One region of the Staphylococcus sp. GW821-FHT11H10 genome, then DNA from elsewhere that is predicted to be linked to it. Evidence: riboswitches for the same ligand, from Rfam matches in the RefSeq annotation. Region 1 holds a riboswitch; the other holds the start of a gene.
The links. Region 1 has a riboswitch for thiamine pyrophosphate ahead of AC1RRU_RS01770 (thiamine phosphate synthase). Riboswitches for the same ligand answer to the same signal wherever they lie in the genome.
Positions count from the first base shown of each region.

Region 1 (6,266 bases):
GATTAATTGTTCCATTTATTTATAAGAACTCCTTTTATTAAAAGCTTTATTTGTGAAATTAAAAATTCATAGTAAATTTATTATAATAAAATTTACTATGAATTGCTTGTATAAACCTATGTGTATTTTTATTTTAGAGCTTTTAAATAAGAATGATACAACTTAAATGCTTCTTCATCGTCTTCGATACCATAAACATTCATACGACCATCTTTAAATAAGGTAAGTTCATAATCGTCATCTTTAATTAATTTTGCGAAAGAAGTGGACTTTACAATTTCACCGGGAAGGTGATGTGCATGCTCAAATATGCTTGACTGATATCTAAAGAGATACGTACGTCCACATAAGCTTTCAATATGCTGTTGGTGTTTCGTTTCTAAGAGTGAGTAGTTTTGATTCGTACATACCTCACAGGCGTGATCTTTCAATATATCGACGTTCATCGCTTTATAATCGATATGCCACGTATCAATAGTGATTAATTTTTTTGAAAAGCCTTCCCCAGATAGGTAACGAAGTACTTCTGCAACTTCATAACTTGCTACTTGCGTAATAATAGTCGGTAGTACGCCATTAATCGCACAACTTTCGCCACTTGATGGCATTTGTTTTAATAGGCATTTTAGACATGGCCCTTTGAAATCAATGCCATAAACCGTTCCTTTATTGCCGACAGCAGCACCATATACCCAAGGAATTTGATGTTTGTGACACACTTCATTGATGAGATAACGAATTTTAAAATGATCCATTCCATCGATAACGATATCTGGTTTAACTTCATCTAATATATCTTCAATATTGTTTGAAGTTATTTCTTGATAATATGTTTGTACGTCTACATGATGATTGATACGTGCAATATGTTCTTTTATTGCGTGGACTTTTGGTACCATATTTAGTGCGTCATCTTCAGTATAAAACGCTTGTCGATGTAGATTAGACGTTTCAACAATATCCATATCAACAATTGTGATTTGATGTGCCCCCATACGAGCAAGTAGCTCGGCAACATGACTACCTAATGCACCGGCTCCTAAGATAAGCAACTTTGCATTAGAGAGGGCATGCTGTCCTTGTTCACCAAAAGGAGAAAATCTCATTTGACGATTGTAACGTTGCATTATAAGAATCCTAAACCTTCAGTTGGGCTTGATGCTTGCGCAGTATATTTAACTGGGATTCGTCCTGCTTCATAAGACAAGCGACCAGCATGAATACCTAATTTCATTGCTTCTGCCATCTTCACAGGATCTTTCGCACCTGATACAGCTGTATTGAGTAGAATACCGTCAGCCCCTAATTCCATCGCATGACATGCATCTTTCGGAGAACCAATACCAGCATCAACGATAACTGGCACATTTGAGTTTTTAATAATGTAACTTAAATTAAGTTGGTTGTTTATGCCGCGACCTGTACCGATTGGTGAAGCTAATGGCATAACGGCATGTACACCTAAATCTTCTAAACGTTTAGCTAACACAACGTCGTTAGAAATATATGGACAAACAATGTAGCCACGTTCTAGCAATACTTTGCAAGCTTCATATGTTTCAAACGGATCAGGTAATAATGTTTCATCATCTCCGATAACTTCAACTTTAATCATGTCACAAACACCGGCATGTTTAGCGATTTCTGCGATGCGAATGGCTTCTTCAGCAGTTTTTGCGCCAGCAGTATTTGGAAAAGTGATAAAGTCTTTTAGATTAATATTTGCGAGTGGATTAGGTAAATTCTTGTCATACAAATTCATACGTCTTACTGCGAAAGTAAGTACATTTGTTTCTGAAGCTTTAATCGCTTCTGTTTGTACGTCTTCATTTTCAAACTTTCCTGTACCTAGTAATAAACGAGATTGTAATTCTAAATTTCCAATTTTAAACATTTTATCCGCCTCCAACAAATTCTAATAATTCTAATTGATCATCTTCACGTACTGTGTGTTGATGATAATCTTCTTGTTTAATTAATGTTTTATTATGTTCAACAATGACACGTTCTGGGTCTAATTCTAAAGAGACAAGCACTTGATGAATGGATTGCTCAGTATCGAACGTGAATGCATCGCCATTAATAATGCATTTCATGATTTAACCTCCTTGAGACATTGAAAGATTCATAGCGAGTTGGTTTGACTCCAGTTAATAGCCAGTTTGCGATGTCACGACCAATAACAGGGGACAATAAAATACCGTTCCGATAATGGCCGGTAATGACATATAAACCATCGTCAACCCGGTCCATAATTGGTAATTCGCCGTCCGTATATGGACGTACGCCAGACCACTGTTTAATGATATGTGCGTTTGCAAGTTCAGGTATACGTTCTGTCGCATAGTGTTCTAACCATGAGACGCCTTGTTCCGTATTACCCACAGAATAATTATCAAATTCGCTAGTAGCACCAATTAAGTAACGATTAGGCGCTTTCGGAACTATATAGCATCCATTAGTCATGAATACTGTTTGTTTTAAATTTAAATGGTCATGTTCCATGAGAAGAACTTCGCCCTTAACGCCGACAACCACACGAGGCAATTGATATTGTTTTAATAATTGAGATGACCATGCACCACTTGCCACTATGACTTTCTTCGCATATAAATCACCTTGAGATGAAACGATTTGATAGTAACCATTCTGCCGAATAATATCTGTTACATTTGTATTGAAGTAGCGCGAAATACGACGCTGTTGTAAGGATTTAAATAACGCTTTCGTATAATGATTTGCATTGATTTGTCCATCATTTGGAATGTAGATTGCCATTTCAGATGCAGTGACATTTCCTTCAGTTAAATCTGCTAATTCATCCTCTGAAAGTTCAACCACATCGTTATCGAGTGCATGTAAAAATTGAAATTGTGAACGTAAATGCGCCACATCATCAATTTGATTTGCGATTTTAATCAATCCTGATGCTTGATATTGAATATCTATTCCAGTTTCATCTTGGAGTGTTTCGCATAATTCAGGAAAACATTCACGTGACTCTAGAGCGAGACGAAATAAGTCGCTGTCTTCTGTAAATTCATTTTGTGCACCTAACATGCCTCCAGCTTTATATGAAGCATGTTTACCAGGTATATCACGGTCGACAATTGCAATGTCGAGTTGCGTATGACTGAGGTGTCTCGCAATGGACATTCCGATAACACCAGAACCAACAATAAGTACGTCATGCATCTTTCAACCACTCCTTTCGTAAATGTTGAATTTGTTGTAAAGATGCGCTCATAAAATAAGAAATTGCACAAATTCCTGCAAAGCCATTTGGAAGCCGTTGTATCGTATCTTCAGTAATACCTCCTATGGCATAGACTGGAATCGGAACTTGTAACACGGCTTTGATTTCAGACATTGATCTAGGTTGCTGATTTGGCTTAGAAGCCGTGGTAAATATATGACCATAAAAGACATAATCTAATTGATGTTGATAAGCTTGTTTCACCGAGTTAATAGTATGTGTCGACATGCTTACTTCAACATCAGGATGTTGCGCTTTATAATCAAACGCTAGTGTGTCCATTTCTCGACAGTGCAAGCGTTTAAGTGTCAAGGATTCTAATAAGTCAACATCGCTATGGATAATAATTTTGTCTTTAGGGAAACCAGCAGCGATTAATTTTTCTAAAAAGGAAAATAAATCATCACTAGACATAGGCGTACGAAATAGTAAACCATCGATGCCTTTACTAATTTCAATGAAGTGTTGTAAGTCTGCTTCTGTTAAATGTTTATAAGTTGTTATCGCAATAAAGATGTCTATCACCCCTAATAAATGAAAAAACGCTATCTCCTTCGTAGGAAATAGCGTTAGTCTCTATGTAACGATATGTGTAAGCCACTTTCCTACGCCAGTACAAACTGGATCAGGTTCCAGGAATTATAAAGTTCTTTCTTTACTCTCAGCCTTAAACAAAGGCACTTCCAGTGGATAAATTATCTATTTAATTTTAAATAATAATAAGTCGCGTTTCATTTCAAGTTCATTCTACAATTTTTTTAAATGGAGTTCAAATTTTAATGAATATTGAGATTGCAAAGCGTAAATACGAATTTAGTGAATAAAGTAACCAACGATGTACAATTTAATAAAAGAACTTTTAATTAAGATATTGAAAACGATTTCAAAAACTGGTAATATTATTAAAAATAAATGCTGAAACCCTATGATGGTAAGGGGTTTAAGGGAGTTATTTTTACAAATAGGGAGTCTCGTGATTATATTAGACAACATATTTAGAATCAACAAATTAAAGGAAGTAGGAAAAAGAGGATATGGTACAAAGACAAAAGAAAAGTAGTGTTCGTTGGTTTTTCGCATTAGCATTTTTTATCATAGGTGTTATTGCCTACATGGATAGATCTAACATCTCATATATTGCCCCACAAATGATGGAAGATTTACATATGACAAAACAACAATTTGGTCTATTAGCTTCATTCTTCTCATTAGGTTACGCGTTAATGCAAGTACCTTCTGGTATGTTAGCTGAGAAATTTGGACCTCGTAAGATGATTACAATCGCTTTAGTATGGTGGAGTGCTTTCACTATCTTTACAGGTATGATTAAACATCACGGTTTATTATATTTAGTGCGTTTCTTATTCGGTATTGGTGAAGCACCAATGTATCCATCAAACGCTGTGTTTAATGCAAACTGGTTCTCTAAAGATGAGAAAGGTAGAGCATCAAGTATGTTACTTGCTGGTTCTTACTTTGGACCTGTATTGGCACCTGTCATTACGATCGCTATTGTAAACGCGTTCAATTGGCAAGCTGTATTTTACATCTTCGGTGCTGTAGGTATCTTAATTGCAATATTATGGGGAATCATTGCGAAAGACTTACCAGAACAACATCGTATGGTAAATGACGCTGAGAAACATTTCATTATGGAGAATCGTGACCTTGTTCAAACAAGTAAATCACTACCACCTTGGAATCAATTCTTCCGTCGTGTAAGTTTCTATGCGATTGCAGGTCAATACTTTGTAGTACAATTCGTTATTTCATTATTCTTAATTTGGTTACCAACTTATTTAACTGAGCAATATCATGTTGAATTTAAAGACATGACAATTAGTTCATTACCTTGGTTTATCATGTTTATTTTAATTTTATCTGCTGGTGCGATTTCAGATAAAATTTTACGTAGCGGACAATCAAGATTCGTTTCAAGAGGTTTAATTGCCATTGTTGGTTTCATCGTGTTCGCAGTTTCAATTTTCTTTGCAGTACATACTGAGAATTTATACGTAACGATTTTCTGGTTATCACTTGGTTTAGGTGGTATGGGTGTATCAATGGGTATGAGCTGGGCAGCAGCGAATGACATTGGTAGAAACTTTGCCGGTACAGTATCTGGTTGGATGAACTTATGGGGTAACATTGGTGCATTATTAAGTCCGTTCTTAGCTGGTGCGTTGGTTGCATCACTTGGTTGGACAATGACTTTCCAATTATTAATTATTCCAGCAGTCATCGCAGCAATTTTATGGTTGTTTGTATCACCAGACAAACCATTGATTAAAGATGAAAGTCGTGAATTAAAATAATTTCATAGAAGCTAGGACATCATTCCTAGAATCTAGCCAGTAAGTGGGTTTTAATTAATTCATTTACTGGCTTATTTAATTACATTACTTGCTAAGTGCTTTGGAACTTAGATTCACTAAATGTCTATTTGGACGAATTATAATAAAATGTGATTAAAGCTTAAAGTCACATTAGTGTTTTATGTATGAGTGAAAATGGTAAGATAATATTAAATTAATCACAAAATTGAGGGTGAAATGTATGATTATTATTAATGCCAAACTTAAAGTAAGTGAAGAACATCGTGAAGCATATTTAGATTTAATGACGAACTTAGTTAAACATGCAAGTGAAGAGGAAGGAAATACATTTTATAGCCACTATGAAGATGTAGCTGAACGTAATACATTCGTAGTTGTAGAGAACTATAAAGATCAAGATGCGGTTGAAGCACATAACCATTCAGAACATTTTAAAGTGTTTAGCGAAAATATCGGCAAATATATTACAGAAAAACCAGTCATTGATGTTGCGGAAGCCAAATAATTAAAGAAATTTTCATAATAATATACATTACTAAGGTAGGATTTGAAATCTATGTCACAGATATGATTTCAATCCTACCTTTTTTGTAAATTAGACAACGGTCATCATATAACTTAATAAAAAGTGTTATCATTGAATATGTATGTTTTATAGAAAGGAAAGATAACAT
Region 1 is NZ_JBXARC010000002.1:40,040-46,305, forward strand. Features, by position in the region: gene uptA (undecaprenyl phosphate transporter UptA) at 1-15, opposite strand, end outside; gene AC1RRU_RS01750 (ThiF family adenylyltransferase) at 129-1,127, opposite strand; gene AC1RRU_RS01755 (thiazole synthase) at 1,127-1,894, opposite strand; gene thiS (sulfur carrier protein ThiS) at 1,896-2,096, opposite strand; gene thiO (glycine oxidase ThiO) at 2,080-3,195, opposite strand; gene AC1RRU_RS01770 (thiamine phosphate synthase) at 3,188-3,778, opposite strand; TPP riboswitch at 3,842-3,951, opposite strand; gene AC1RRU_RS01775 (pyruvate MFS transporter) at 4,291-5,571, shown strand; gene AC1RRU_RS01780 (putative quinol monooxygenase) at 5,813-6,097, shown strand; gene AC1RRU_RS01785 (FUSC family protein) at 6,266-6,266, shown strand, end outside.

Region 2 (6,266 bases), on a different contig from region 1:
TTATGACAGTGGTAGCGATATTGAGCAACGCGTCTTAGATTTATTACCTGAACGCTTTAATGCTAATTATGAAGCGGCTGATGACATTAAAGTAGATGACCGTAGTGATGATAAAGGTCCTGAAGCTGAAAATGTGGTCGTTGGTAAAGTAGGTAGTCATTCATATGCATTTGTCGGTCTAGAACGTGTTGGTGGTATTATGATTTATGATATTACAAATCCTAATGAACCGTATTTTGTGAAATATTTATACGACCCAGATAATAAAGATATTTCACCTGAGGGCATTACTTTTGAAAGTGCTGAAGAGAGTCCTAACGGTAAACCAATGTTAATCACGTCATTCGAATTGTCTGGCACAACATCTGCTTGGGAATTAGAAGATTTAACAGGTGATCAAGAAAGTGATGATGGAGAAGATAGTGATAACCAGGGAAATACCAACGGGGAGTCTAATGATGACGATACAACGCCTAACCCACCTTCTGAAAATGATGGTTCAAATACAGAACATGATGTAGATAATGGAGAACAACCTGATAATGGTGACGATACTTCAAGTAATGATGAAGACAACCATTCTTCTGATGACACTAATGGAAATGATGAGGGCTTAGAACCACCTTATGAAGTCGACGGTGACATTTTTGAAGATGATAGCGACGAGGTTATCTCAGATAAAGAAGATAACAATGATACAAGTGCACAATCACATGAAGAAGTAGAGAGTAAAGGTGCTTCACACAATATTAATCATAGTGCCCATGCAAATCATCAAGAAGAAAGCCGTGATAAGCTAACAGTAAATTCTAACACTCATAACTTGAGTGTGGTAAGCACAAAATCTTCAAGTCATCACGTAGGGGCAACTAACTATGGAAGTGTAGTGTCTGAGGAGGCAAACCATTTAAATACTTCTAATAACAAAGAAACTAGTGAACTACCAAAATCAGGTCAAACTGAAACAAATACAACGTTATGGTCAGTGTTACTTGGTGGTTTAGGGTTAGCATTTATTAGAAAACGCAAAGCTTCGAAATCTGAGAAATAATATATAAATTAAGAGCACGCTAATCTGAAATTTAGTGTGCTCTTATCATTATTATTTAGAGGTTCTGTTAAATAATAAATGGTTATTAAAGTATTCTTTAGCATCTATAGTTGTTTCAATTTTGCCATTTTCCTTAAGCCATAATTGTAAGTCATCATAAAATTCTGGGCTCATAGATAAATCATTAGTAAAACATTTGGTAGTTGCAATGATTGTGTCTTTATTTAATTGATTACTTACATCCGTTTGAGTATATTTAGCATAAACATCGACTGCTTCTTCGAGATGAGTATTAATAAATTGAATTGCTTTTTTAATGACTTTAAGGAATTTTTTTATTTTTCCTTTATCCTCTTTTAATTTATTAGGAGTTGTAATAAAAATTAACTGGCAAAAGTCTGGCACGTTATAATCTTTTAATGCAAAATAATCTACATTTAAACCTTTACTTTTTGCTTCGAGAATCTCAAAGTTTTCAAATATAAGTGTGGCAGCATCTGCTTTATCATTTAATAGTGCGTCAGTATGATAAAAACTATTATTAACTGGTGTTATATCTCCTTCTTTGTATGTTACACCATCAGCTTCAATCATAGTTTTAGCAATAGCAATACCTCCTAGGCCAGGGGCTCCAGGATATTGAAGACGTTTGCCAACTAAATCTTTAGGTGTCTTTATTCCTTTATCTTTGTTATACATAACACCGCCATTAGTGTGTAGATATCTGGCAAAACCTACCACATTTTGATTAGTTGCTTTATCTTCAACTAAATGAATAGGTTCAGTAATTGCAATATCCATTGAATTATTTTCGATTTCTTCCAATGCATCGAAGTGTTTTTCTGGTTCAATCATTTCAATTTCTAACGCTTCTTCTTTAAACCAGCCCTTTTCAATACCTAAAATTAAAGGTAAGTGATCAGGGTTTAAAAACCATTCTAAACCAACAATTAATTTTTCCATAAAAAAATTCCTCCAACAGACAATTTTTTCGTAAAAAAGTGAATTTGAAAGAAATAGCAGTATATGTATTTCACTTTCCTACGCTGGTACTAACCAACAGGTTCAAGGGTTGAAAGTTTTTTACTTTCTCTCAGCATATTAAATGCACCCCTAGTGATTTTTTTATCTATTAATAACATAGCATAAATTTGTATAGTAGAAAATTGACTGATAAAAATATAGTTAACATGATAAGCTAAGTTTTGGAAACAAAATGTTAGCGAAATTAAAGGGAACGCGCCATTTTGTATGCGGAAAGTGACAAATGAACTTGCTAAGTTAGAAGAGAGGTGACCATAACTATGAAACTTGCTGAACAGATTAGGAAACATCGTAAAGAGAATAATCTAACTCAAGATCAATTAGCTACTGAATTACACACGACACGCCAAACCGTTTCCAAATGGGAACAGGGTACGATTGAACCGAATGTGCAAATGATTGTGCAATTAGCGCAACGTTTTGACATTTCCACAGACGAATTATTAACAGGGCAAACGTCTCATCCTTATAAAAGAGAAGAATCACAATCATATCCTGAACATTTAAATTTTTGGGATTTCTTATCTCAAAAGTGGTGGTTCGTATTAATTTTGGTAGTTATCGTGTGCGGTACAATAACACAAATCTTTACAAGTTAATAGTATCGGTCTCCTACTTCAACTTAGGAGGTACATGATGCATTTAATAATTAAGTATTTGAAGATGATTGGTGTCATTATTTTGACGTTTGTATTAACAGTCATTGCGCAAAATATTGCTTTACTATGGCATTTGTTAGATTTGAAATCATTTGAAACAATCTTACATGGTATCACCTATGTGGGACTTACCTTTTTATTCATTAAACTTTTAATTAATAAAGGATTTAAAGAGAAATTAAGTGACTATCGTATTAACACACTTAAGTTTAGTCTAAGTTATCTATCAGTTGGCTTACTGATTCCGATTATAAATATCATCATTTATTGTGTCATTATTCCAGGTCATTTTGAAATAACGAAAGCTGATACTGTAATAGAATATTTAGAAATGTTATTTGAAATTATTGTTTTAGGTGGAGTATGTGCACCTATAGCTGAAGAATTAACAGTACGAGGCTTATTAATGGGCTACATTGAAAAGAAAGCGAATATTACCTTTGCCATCATTGTTACATCAGTATTATTCGCTTTAGTCCATTTGTTTAATGGCGGGATGTCTGGTGTTAGTCTAATATTATTAGTCGTAAGTGGCACGGTCGCTGGTATATTGTACGGTATGACGGCGTATAAATTTAACTCAATTTGGCCAAGTGTTTTTATGCATATGTGTTGGAATCTGTCAGACTTTGTCCACATCACAACGCATAATGATGACTACGGCGTAATTCAGTATATTATTAAAGTTAAAAACATACTCCTAACCGGTGGCGCATACGGTAATACATCTTCACTCATAGCAATAGTATTATTCGTAATAGCAATAATTTTAGTTGCAATGAAAAGTGTGCAGAGAATTAATTTGAGAGACTAATTTAGTCTCTTTTTTTATTGACCTTCAAGTATAGTTTAATGATAACTTTTAAATAACATAGGAAGGGGATGAGAAAATGCAAATAGATGAAGTTTCCAAAAAGCTTAATATATCTAAATCAATGATTCGTTATTATGAAGAAAAAGGCTTGATTAACATTTCTAGAAATCAAAATAATTATAGGGAATTTAATCAGACTGTCTATACAACATTGAAACTTATCAAAGATTTGAAACGATTAAACTTAAGCCTAGAAGAAATAAAGTATATTGTAAATTTATTTAACAAGCCTACTTCAAAAGAGTGTAACATCCAATCTACTAAGTACTTAGATCGAATTATTAAGGATTATAAAAGAAGTATTAATGAACAAATTAATATATTGAATAGATTGGAACAAGTTAAGGAGCTCTCACAAGACATGAAATTTGAGGAAAATAAAACAGAAATTTTGAATATGTTAGCAGGAGTTAAAGAGTATGATTAGTATTATATACGCTGGAAATCAATCAGGGACATGTTATGGAATTTTTAAATTATTAACTCAAAAATTGGAAAATAAAGAGAAGTATATTTTCAATCTACAACTTATTAAAGAAGACATACTTATTTTAGAAAAAGGATATAAACATGAATTAACAGATAAGCAAAATAAATTTATAAATATTATTAATCAAAGTGATACATTAATATTCATTTATCCTCTATATTGGTTAAACATGCCAATGTTGCTTAAAGGATTTATTGATATGACATTTTGGCCTAATGAGGCTTTTAGTTTCAAAAATAAACAATATTATAAAAACGGTTTATGGAAAGATAAAAAAGCAATAGTTATATATACAATTGGTGGAAGTGAATGGTTTAATTTATTAAATTTGAATCTAGGTTATAGAGTATTGAAGTATCCACTAAATTTAGTTGGTATTTCTAATATAAAAAAATTTTATATTGATCAACTCAACCGAAGTAATAAGCAATCTGTAAATAAAAAAGTGAATAGTCTTGTAGAAAAGGTAATGAAATCCATATAAATAAACTAAGCACAAAGCAGTTATTAAGCTTTGTGCTTTAGTATGTTAGCCTTAAATTGCACTCATAAAAATTTAACTTGAAGGAGATAATGATTTATGAAGGTAAGGCAATTTAGTATTTATAAGATTTTAACTTATATGATTCTCACAATTGCTATATTGGAAGTTGCAGGAGAATTAGGTGGGCTCGCTATGAATCATGGTCTAGCGTAACCTATTGGTCAACTGATAAGTGGAGTTATATTTACCGTTGGGACATTGATAACATTAAAGTACATTCACTCAAAGAACCCAGACATTTTAAAAGAAATTAAATTAAAAGGGTATAGTAATAAGTGAGATTTAATCATAGCATTGGCACTACCATTTTTAATTACATTTATCGTATTAGTAATAGGTATTAGTACAGGTTTAATGCAAAATGTGAGCGTAAGTACGGATATACATATTTGGGCAATGTTTTTATTTAATTGTCTTTTCGCAGTATTATATGAGGCTTTTCCAGAAGAAGTGTTGATTCGTGGATTGATATTAAATGAGTTACGAAAATAGTTCAAATTTATTCCATCATTATTTATCCAAGCATTATTATTTGCAATTATTGGTGGGGTAGCGCATATTATTTCAAACTTAATACATTTAGGTAATCCAGAACTATTGTCAGTTGTAGGTTTAATGATTCAGTTTTATATATTTGGCATCACGTTACAATTATACAGAGAATTTGCTGGTTCCTTATGGGCAAATATGTTGTTTCATTTAGTCTGTCTAGAAACCGTTAGATTTGTCTTTATGAGTTCAAGCCAATCTATCATTAAATTCCATGAAACACAACAAGGCGTTTTTGGCATAATAGGATTATTTCTTGGATTATATATAGGAAGTGCAATTATTTTGAGCATTTTACTTTGGCTTAGAAAAAGAAAGCCCAAAAATTAAATCAATCATAAGGAGGTACCAAATCAACGATGCGTCGTTCATTACTTACATATATTATTTTAGTGTTCGTTTTAACCTATAGTATTGAAGGTCTTGTTTATTTAATCGGCGGACTTCAAGCTTTCTCAATAATTGCGAGTTTAACGATGTTGTTTCCTGCTATTACGGCAATCATTGTATGGGCAATTTATTATCGTGACAAAAAGTTTTGGAAGTTCTTCGGACTTAGATTAGGAAAAATTAAATATTGGTTTATACATCCATTGATGATGCTATTGGCTTTGATAATTATTTACTTAGTTTCTTATATGTTGAATCCCAATCAATTTCTAAATAGCACAGAACAACAAGATAGAATGAAAGAAATTTTTATTTTCTTACCAGATGTACCGCTATTTATCAACTTATTGATTCCAATAATACTTAATCTATCAATAGGTATACTATTTAGCATGATTGCTTATCTAGGTGAAGAGTTAGGTTGGCGAGCTTTCATGTACCCTAAATTGACTAATATTGGAGTAACAAAAGGATTAATTTTAGGCGGCTTTATAGGGATTATGGCATCTCCCTCTTATCTTAATGGGGCATAATTATCCTAATCATCCAATTCTAGGAAATATAATGATGATATTAATGTGTATTCCGTTTGGCATTATTCTATTTTATTCATATATCAAATCTGGAAATATCTTTGTGCCAGCGATAATGCACGGAATTTTAAA
Region 2 is NZ_JBXARC010000003.1:72,241-78,506, reverse strand. Features, by position in the region: gene AC1RRU_RS02935 (choice-of-anchor I family protein) at 1-1,051, shown strand, start outside; gene AC1RRU_RS02930 (ABC transporter substrate-binding protein) at 1,103-2,014, opposite strand; TPP riboswitch at 2,073-2,176, opposite strand; gene AC1RRU_RS02925 (helix-turn-helix domain-containing protein) at 2,356-2,694, shown strand; gene AC1RRU_RS02920 (CPBP family intramembrane glutamic endopeptidase) at 2,732-3,568, shown strand; gene AC1RRU_RS02915 (MerR family transcriptional regulator) at 3,645-4,055, shown strand; gene AC1RRU_RS02910 (NAD(P)H-dependent oxidoreductase) at 4,048-4,602, shown strand; gene AC1RRU_RS02905 (hypothetical protein) at 4,957-5,154, shown strand; gene AC1RRU_RS02900 (hypothetical protein) at 5,571-6,134, shown strand; gene AC1RRU_RS02895 (CPBP family glutamic-type intramembrane protease) at 6,124-6,266, shown strand, end outside.
Region 2: another riboswitch for thiamine pyrophosphate. It lies ahead of AC1RRU_RS02930 (ABC transporter substrate-binding protein); the one in region 1 lies ahead of AC1RRU_RS01770 (thiamine phosphate synthase).